DNA from 3 places in the Abyssicoccus albus genome. Region 2 is predicted to be linked to each of the others. Evidence: predicted binding sites of a transcription regulator. Region 2 holds the regulator's gene; each other region holds the start of a gene.
The links. The regulator Rex, encoded in region 2, represses fermentation and respiration genes when NADH is low (regulators of the CRP and FNR family bind a similar motif). The targets are predictions, from matches to a motif close to TTGTGAAATATTTCACAA.

Region 1 (3,296 bases), on a different contig from region 2:
TATAGCACCTTCACCGAAGCCTAGAATTGAAGCCAAAATTCCACTTGCGGCCATAACTGATCCACCAGGTACACCTGGTGCTGCGATCATGATAATCCCAAGCATTAATATGAAGCCAATCATTGTTGGAATACTAACTAAATCCAATTGTGGCAAAACAAGCATTGCTGCAGTAGTACAACTTACAAGTGTAATCGTTGACCCTGATAAATGGATTGTTGCAAGCAATGGTATTGAAAAGTTCGCAACTCCTTCACTGACACCATTACTTTTTGCTTGAGTTAAAGTTACTGGAATTGTCGCTGCACTACTCATTGTACCTAATGCTGTAAAGTATGCTGGCAACATATTTTTCACAAGATTTAATGGGTTTTCTTTACGCAAAAATCCTGCTGTAAAATACAACACTGTTAACCAAATCCAATGCATTATAATAGCAGCAATTAAGACGAAACCAAATACTTTCATAACCGACATTACAGTACCTTGCGCTGTCATTTCTGCAAAAATACCAGCGATGTAAATTGGTAAGAATGGAATTAAAATATATTCAATAACGACTTCTGTAATCTTACTACCTTCTTTAAACAACGTTACAATCATATTAGACTCAGTCTTAATTGCATAAATACCAAATAAGAATGCTGTAATTAATGCTGTTAGAACGCCCATTAATGGATCAAACTCAAAATTAAAAAACGGTTCAATCGCCTCTGCTTCGCTAGGTACCTTTCCTCCTTTAGCAATGATAGGCATTAGTGTATATGCAACAATCATTGCAAATAATCCTGCAATAATTGTAGAAGTATATGCAACACCAACAGTCATGCCTAACAACTTCCCGCCATCTTTTCCAACAGATGTAATCCCTGCACCAATAAAGAATAAGATAATGAGAGGAATTAAATAGTTAATAAATTGCCCGAAAATCCCTTTAAATGTAACCATTGCTCGTGTAAGCCATTCAATATCAATAAGTCCAATCAAAACCCCTATAATAATACCTGATAATAATTTAACGATTAACTTCATTATGTTATACCCCGTCATTCATAAATTGTGTACCCTTAATTTATCATATAATTCAATAATTTAAAATATTACTTCGAAAGCGTTTTCTATGTTTTGAAATAGATATATTTAATTGTCATCTTTTTGACACCATTAAACTTGTGAATTACTTTACAATATAGATGAGGTGAATGATTATGAAATTCAAAAAGCAAAGTCAACATGGTGTGTGGGCAATGATATTTGCACCAATAATACTTGGCATTATATTTTCAAACGTGAATTGGTACCATCTTTTATTTGTTATCACCTGGACTTTATCATTTATGACTTTCGATCATATCCTTTTTTACTTTAAAAAAAGAAAGAAACGTATTCCTTACTTAAAGTCTGGTTTGTTGTTATGTATTGTTACAACAGTCATTACATGCATCATTATTGTAAATTATCCTCAGTTAATCTATTTCTATTTATCGATGATTCCATTTATCATCATGAACCTATATTTTTCAATATCTAAAAAAGACCGACTAATATGGAACGATATAGCGGGTATAACCAACTTTGCAATTGGTGGCTTAATGAGTGGTTGGATCGGAAATCAAGCACTTCATTTCGAAGTTTTTATTTTAACAATGCTGTTCTTTATAGGTACAGTCTTTTTTGTTAAAACAATGATTCGAGAAAAGAATAACCCTCAGTATAAACTTTACAGTTGGGTATATCATTCCATCGCATTAATTGCTGTAATTTTTATACACCCTCTATATCTATTAGCTTTTCTACCTTCATTAATTAGATCAATTGTCTTTTATGGGCAAGGTCTACCGATGAAGAAAATCGGTATTATTGAAATTGTAAATGTATGCTGGTTCGTAATCATCATCGCTTTAATCTAATCCTCACTAGTTGTATTGAATCATATTGAATATTTTAAAAATGCATAAGTTTAACCAAATAAGACCTCAGTTTGTAAGTACTCATCACAAACTGAAGTCTTATTTATTTTCATAGATTCATTATAATGAATCAATTAATAACTTAATCGCAAGCCCAATAACAATAACAGCCATCACAATATTTAAATATTTCTCTTCAACTGTTGCGGTGAATTTACCGCCATAATAAGCTCCAATCACATTACCTAAGCCAAGTGCGACAACATAGCCTAGATGAACATGTCCTTCTATTACAAAAATCACTGTTGAAATTAACAAGTATATTGTAATAATCAAAGTTTTCAAGCTTTGAATTTCAGCATAACTTAACGTTGGCATAAATATTCTAAATGCTATGATAAATAAGAATCCTACTGCCGCTTGAATAACACCACCATAAATTCCAATAAAGAAAAAGACTATACATAGAGTGACATACATCAATTTAGTTAAATGTTCTCTTTCTTGGTTAATGAATTTTTGAGGTTTAATAAATATGACGAATAATACTAAAATCATTACAATAGCTAGTATTCTGTTGAAAATTTCGTCTGGTAAATCTACTGCAAATTTAGCCCCAACGATTGATCCAATGGTCGTAGGAATGGCAACTAAAATTGAAAGTTTCCATCTTAATAAGCCATGTCGATTGAATTCATAAATTGCTGATAAGTTTTGGAAAAAAATTGCGACACGATTTGTCCCATTCGCTGTTTGAGATGGCAAACCAAAAAAGATCAAAGCAGGTAGTGCAATCAATGAACCACCTGCAGATACAATATTAATAAAACCTACAAAAATTCCAATAAAAAATATTAAAAAATAAGCCAACATATCCATACAATACACTCCAAAAATTCATTAATACTCTAACTTTATTTCTTTTTATATATTGTGTCAATATGTCGCACTTCTGATTCAATGAGTTGTCTATTCGGTTCTAATTTTGGTGGCAATGATAATGTCTCCCCTAACGTTTCATATGGTTCATCTTCCATAAAACCCGGACCATCAGTAGCAATTTCAAATAAAATGCCATTCGGTATTCTTGCGTATAACGATTTAAAGTAAAAACGATCGACATAACCTGAATTTGGTAATCCTACTTCATTATATCTATTTATCCATTCATAAAGTTGTTCAGTATTATCTACTCTAAATGCTACATGGTGCACAGTGCCATATCCATTGATAGCACCTAATTCATCTTCATTCTTTTGAATGATAACTCGTGCACCATTACCACCTTCACCCATTTCAAATAATGACATATGATCTTCTTTTTGAATTAGATTCATTTCATATACTTGTTTCAAAATTTCCTCCATATGATCAACTTGACTTACA
Region 2 (3,296 bases):
GTCTGGATAAGTACTCCATAACTCTTCTAATATCGTGTTATTTGTGAAAATCTCAGCTTGTGCTTGATCATAGTACCCAACCTTTACGTTCGACCCATATATGACTTCACCGTCGATTGGAGGAATTTCTTTAGCAATTGTTTTGATTAGAGTTGATTTACCTACACCATTCGGCCCTATAATTCCGATTCGATCATCTTTGTATATCGATAGATTTATATTTTCTTTCAATGGTTTATCATACCCGACTGTCAATCCTTTTAATGTGAAGACATCTTTCCCACTTTGCTTATGAATATCGAAGCTTAAATTCATTTCAGTTGCTTCTATCATCGGATTATCTAAACGATCCATCTTTTCTAATTGTTTTCGCCTAGATTTGGCCATATTTGAAGTAGATGCTCTAGCAATATTTTTCTGAACAAAAGTTTCTAGCTTTTTGATTTCTTTTTGTTGTGTAATGTAGGCTTCTTTAGCATCTTCAAGACGCAATTGCTTCTCTTTTAAATACGTACTATAATTACCGTGATATTTATCAAGACGATTAAATGTCATATGATATGTTTTATTTACAATTTTATCTAAGAAATAACGATCATGACTTATAATTAATAAAGCCCCTTCATATCTGATGAGATATTGCTCTAACCAATCAACGGTATCCATATCAAGGTGGTTTGTAGGCTCGTCTAACATAAGAATATCAGGTGAAGTCAATAATAGTTTAGCTAAGGATAATCTTGTTTTTTGTCCACCACTGAAACTCGCTATTTTTTGATCAAGGTCAGATTTATTAAACCCGAGGCCGGTGATGATTGATTCGATTTTATGGTCTATTGAATATCCATCTAGTGATTCAAATTTTGATTGCACCGATTCGAATTGTTTCAAGTTTTCCTCTGTTGGATCAACGGATATCGTATACGTTAATTCATCTAATTGATCTTTAATTTCTAGAGTATCTTTAAAAACAGACTTCATAGATTGGCGGACTGTCTCATTTTCTGTATAATCAAAGGTCTGACTCAAATAGCCTATTTTACACTGTTTTTTTATGCTCAAATCTCCAGAATCATAAGACTCAATTTGCGCTAATATCTTCATTAATGTTGATTTGCCTGCACCATTTTTACCAATTAATGCAATTCGATCATTATGTTGTATTTCTATCGATATATCTTTGAATATCGGATCTGTTGCATAAGATTTAGTTAATTGATTACCGTGTAGTAATATCATCATTTCACTTCCATTCTTTATAATCATACAACAATAATGACGTGTTGAAAATGTCAAACTTAATTCATAAATTTTGATATATTACATATCAGACATATGTATATGTATGATATAATAAATTACACTGTGAATACAATCACATAGGAGGAGATAAAGATGGATCATAGAAGTATTCCTCAAGCAACGATTGAACGGCTACCAATATACTATCGTCTGGTTACTCATCTTAAAGAGTCAGGTCAAAATAGAGTTTCATCTAAAGTGATTAGTGAACAATTAGGAATTGATGCGGCCACAATTAGAAAGGATTTGTCATATTTCGGTACATTTGGTAAAAAAGGATATGGCTATGAAGTTGACAAGTTATTATATTTCTTTGAAAAGATGTTAACCCCGAGCGGTAAGCGAAAAGTGATATTAATTGGTGTTGGTAATTTAGGGAAGGCTCTTCTTCAATATAAATTTAAGCAGCTAGATGAATCAATGGAAATTATTGCAGCCTTTGATACAAATAATAGTATATTAAGAGAAAAACTGTCGGTTCCCCTATATGACGCTTCAGATATGACGTTATTTATAAAGGAACATCACGTCGATATCGCTATTTTAACAGTCCCTAAAGAGGATGCGCAAAATGTTGTAGACAACGTGACAAACGCTGGAATTAAAGGTATACTTAATTTTACACCGACTAGAATTACAACACGGGAAGGAATATACGTGCAAAATATAGACTTGAGTGTTGAATTGCAGTCATTGATATATCGAATGAATCATGAATTGTAATTATAAATATCAATATAAATATTATTTAAATAACTCGTGAGAGAATATTTTTAAACTAATTTTTTAAGGGAGTGTTATAACATGCTAACTTTAGGCATTGTAAGTCAAACAGGTCTGATAATTATTGCTGTGCTTGCTTTAATATTATTTGGGCCTAAAAAATTACCTGAATTTGGTAAAGCGATGGGAAGTACGTTGAAAGAGTTCAAAGATGCTACTAAAGGACTTGCAGATGATGACGATGAGGATAAAGATAATGCTAAAACTAAATCAAGTGAAGACAAATAATTTATAATTTTAATAATGTGACCTACTGGGTCGCATTTTTTGTGTGAAAGGAGTGAGGAGATGAAGCAATACGATATTGATGAACAAAGAGAATTGTCTGAACATATTCAAGAACTTAGGAATCGTGTAATATTAGTACTGGTTGTGTTTGTGATTGCATTGATGGTAAGTTTATTTTTTGCGAAACCAATTATTGAATACTTACAACATATTGAAATTGCAGAGCATTTTAATTTACATGCGTTTAAAGTGATTGATCCTCTACGTATTTATTTATCTGTATCGATTGTAATTGCATTCATTATCGTCTCACCACTGATCATGTATCAAACATGGGCATTTGTATCACCTGGACTCCACGAAAAAGAGCAAAAGGCAACACTGAGTTATATACCATTTGCGATACTATTATTGATTCTTGGTATTTTATTTGGTTTTTATGTTGTTGTTCCATTGGTCATTAGATTTACGACGTTATTAAGTGCTGATATGGGCATCGAGACAACAATTGGGATTAATGAATATTTTTCATTTCTTTTCCAAATGACCATTCCATTTGGACTTATTTTTCAATTTCCAATTGTATTATTGTTTTTGACAAGGCTTGGTATTGTGACGCCGATGATGCTTAGAAAATATCGTAAGTATGCATATTTCATTTTATTTGTCGTCGCATCATTTATTGCACCACCTGATATTATGACACATGTATTAGTCACGTTACCACTCATTGTGTTGTATGAGATTAGTATTTTGATTGCAAGAATTGGATATAAGAAAAGGTTAAAAGCAGAAGAACAAGCACTTCTAGATGAGCTTGATAAATAGATATAATAAGTTAGATGATTATGGAATAATCATTTATAATCATAATGACACTCGTTTTATTAATCAACATATTAAAAAACAACCGACTCCACTTCGTATAAGGATGATGGGTCGGTTGTTCTATATTATATTAATCTGTTTATTAGATTTTAATA
Region 3 (3,296 bases), on a different contig from region 2:
ACCATATATGCTGGTAATAACCAAAAGTATACAAGCGCATGTCCAAAATACCAGAATAAAGTACGGCTTAGACTTACATCTACACGTTCAACCCAACCGATACTCCAAGGAATTAACATAAATAACACTTCAATCGCAACACCTAAACTACAAACCATCCACATCACATTGTTAATTGCCACCATATAAGATAACAATGGTGATTTATCACCTTTATTCTCACGTTTCCATTGAACATAGCGCATGATCTGACCTGCTGCACTAATCCAACTTCCAACAATAACTAGTGCTAAACCTACATAGTAAATGAAATGCGCTTTAAGTGGAGCGTAGAAAGTATATAATACTGTTGCTTCATTTAATAAAATCATAATTGCAGCAGCTACAGTTCCGATAATCATCGTATAGAAACCAATCCAACTAAGTAATCTTTGTGTGCTCGTTAGATCTCCACACACTCTTGATACTGCAGCGATTTGGAATCCCATAATGAAAAATGTTGTAAAAACTAGAGCAAGTGTTACACCATGTATTGTAAGTAATTGATAATAACCAATACCTGCAGGTAACTCAAGTGTGCCTGATCGAACGAGTACTTGCAATAAAGCAGCCACACCACCTAAAAGTAGATTAAACATTGCGAAATACATATGAGCTAAAACTAATTTGGAATCTTGTCTATTTAATTTCCTAGTTTGATCTGGACCTAAATTTCGTAAACTCATTATTTTTCCACCACCTTAATCATCGTGCTCATATCTGTATGACCTGTACCACAATATTCATTACAAACCGTTAAATATTCACCGGGTTGGTCAAAAGTTGTTGTATATGTAGAAATATGACCTGGTTCTAACATCATATTGATATTTGTTCCAGCAACACCAAATCCATGAACTACATCTTTCGTTGTTCCAGAAATTTTAACTTTAGCGCCTTTAGGTATTTCAACTTCTTGAGGTGAATATAAAAACGCTTGAGCTACAATATACAATTCATAGTCATAATCTTTACCTTCTACTTTTTTTAGACCAGGTTCTTTAAATCGAGCGTCTTTATCTACAAGTTCAGGATCAATATATTCCCGACCACTTGCAGCAGGTTGATGACCTGAGTGAAATGCTCCAATTCCAATAATAATTAAGAAAAACACTAAACTAAACATTCCTAAACCAAGCCAAATTTTCTCTAGCTTATGCATAATGAAAACCTCCTACATTCTTGATAAAAATAGTATAAAAATAATAACCCATAAAATGATGAATATGGCACCTAACATTAATACAGAAATAAATGTACCTTTCAAATCAGCATGATGTTGAATATTTTCTTCGAAATGAGGTTCAACATCACTATTACGGTAAGATAACTCTTTTTCAACCGTCATTTTATATTCCTCCCTTTCTAATCATTTATTCATTTATTATAATAAAGTAAATGGAATTTTATTTATGTGATAAAAGTCACACTTAATAACGCTTTTAATTAAATTTGTGAAAAAAATAATAATCTAGGGAGAAACTTTATGTCTAACCGATTAAGAGAGTTATATCAACTAAAGGTTGAAATCGAAAAATCAGAAAATGAGACACTCGTGTCACAATTAAATATCGCTTTAGAAAAAGAGTTCAATAAAAACTTAACTGTATCTTTCATGGGACAGTTTTCAAGTGGGAAATCATCTTTAATTAATTTCCTTTTAGAAGATGAATTGTTACCATCTTCACCTGTGCCAACAACGAGTCAGACTGTACAGATTCATATGCAAGACGATTTGAATCCACCAAGAGTTTTTTTAACTGACAATACGTATACTGAATTAAGTTCGATAGAAGAAGTTCAACTATTTAATCGTCAAAATTATAGTTTTCATCGTGTTGAATATTTTTCAAACAAAGGAAAGCTTAATCATAAAATTACAATACAAGATACTCCAGGAATAGATTCCATTAACGCGATTCACGATCATCATACAAAAAAATATTTATTGGCAAGTGATGTAGTGATAGTCGTTGCAGATTATAATCATGTGCTATCAAATGTTAATTTAAATATGATGAAAGAATTGAATAAACTAAATATCCCAATCTTATTAGTTATTAGCCAAATAGATAAACATAATAAAGATGAATCGATCGATTTATTTATGAATACAATTTATACTACACTTGAGCAGCATGAAATAAATGTTGAAAATATTGTTCCAGTATCAATATATGACTCAAAATATAATCAAATGAGTAAACTTGTAGATCAAATCAATTACTGGAGTAATCAAAATCAATTTGACGATCTATACGCAAGTCGATTGAAAGATAATGTATTCAAAGAACAATTAGATTATTTACAACATGAAATAAATAGTTATGTAAATAAAATAAAACCGATTTTCTCACAGGTCCATTCTAATATGTCATTAGATCAAATCGATGAGTTGAAGGAACAATTAAACAATAGATATACTAATAACCTAGAACTATTAGCACAATCAAATGAACAATCATTCATCGATTATTTGCAAGAAAAATTGATTGAATATGTAGATAATAGTTACATACTCTCTCAACAATTAAGAAGTATGTTAGAGGACTATTTAATGACTTTTGACTCATCATATCGAGTTAAAGGGATATTTAATAAAAAAGAAAAGCTTCTAAAAATTAGGGAGCAAATGGTCAAAGATATCACGGATTATATTAACAGAGAGATTAATAAGTTAATCATTATGCCTGTAAATCAATCTTTACAACAACTTAACTTATCAGACCTAGACTTATCTATCAGTACATCATTGTTGGAAGCAACTGAGGTCACAACACCTAACATTCAAAATGTTTATGTCAAAAATTTTAATGATCAATTTATAAAACAAGTTAAGACATCAATAAAAAAACGTTTATCAGTTCAATTAAAAGCGTTATATCGACAATTAGATTCAAATAAATTTAATAATAATGAAATGAGTAATAAAAATGACAATCAAAAATTATACGATATAAAAAATGAAGAAGATGAAAGAATAAACAGATATAAAACATTAATTAAGCAACTACAAGAAGCCAAGGACAATGCAAAACAATTAAAAATGATGAAAGAGTTGAAGCAATCGATTGAAAATAAATCATATGAGCATTTCTATATTCACATGGATGATCGTTTAAATGAATTAACAAATTATACTTTCTTAGATGCTAGTGAAGTAGATTTTGAAAAATATAATGACACTCAATCGGATTCCTTAAAACATGAAAATAATACAGAAGGTCAGGATGACTTAGTTAATCAAACTAAATTAC

Region 1: a site for Rex is predicted at 1,171-1,188, ahead of EDD62_RS00100 (YwiC-like family protein). Genes of this name have one in related genera too.
Region 3: a site for Rex is predicted at 1,452-1,469, ahead of EDD62_RS09310 (cytochrome c oxidase subunit 2A). Genes of this name have one in related genera too.

The regions. Positions count from the first base shown of each region.
Region 1 is NZ_RKRK01000002.1:9,936-13,231, reverse strand. Features, by position in the region: gene EDD62_RS00105 (dicarboxylate/amino acid:cation symporter) at 1-1,032, opposite strand, end outside; gene EDD62_RS00100 (YwiC-like family protein) at 1,209-1,910, shown strand; gene EDD62_RS00095 (sulfite exporter TauE/SafE family protein) at 2,031-2,789, opposite strand; gene EDD62_RS00090 (ring-cleaving dioxygenase) at 2,825-3,296, opposite strand, start outside.
Region 2 is NZ_RKRK01000004.1:118,072-121,367, reverse strand. Features, by position in the region: gene EDD62_RS07685 (ABC-F family ATP-binding cassette domain-containing protein) at 1-1,239, opposite strand, end outside; gene EDD62_RS07680 (redox-sensing transcriptional repressor Rex) at 1,396-2,025, shown strand; gene tatA (twin-arginine translocase TatA/TatE family subunit) at 2,107-2,313, shown strand; gene tatC (twin-arginine translocase subunit TatC) at 2,374-3,141, shown strand.
Region 3 is NZ_RKRK01000002.1:654,807-658,102, reverse strand. Features, by position in the region: gene EDD62_RS03140 (b(o/a)3-type cytochrome-c oxidase subunit 1) at 1-725, opposite strand, end outside; gene EDD62_RS03135 (cytochrome c oxidase subunit II) at 725-1,201, opposite strand; gene EDD62_RS09310 (cytochrome c oxidase subunit 2A) at 1,214-1,387, opposite strand; gene EDD62_RS03125 (dynamin family protein) at 1,526-3,296, shown strand, end outside.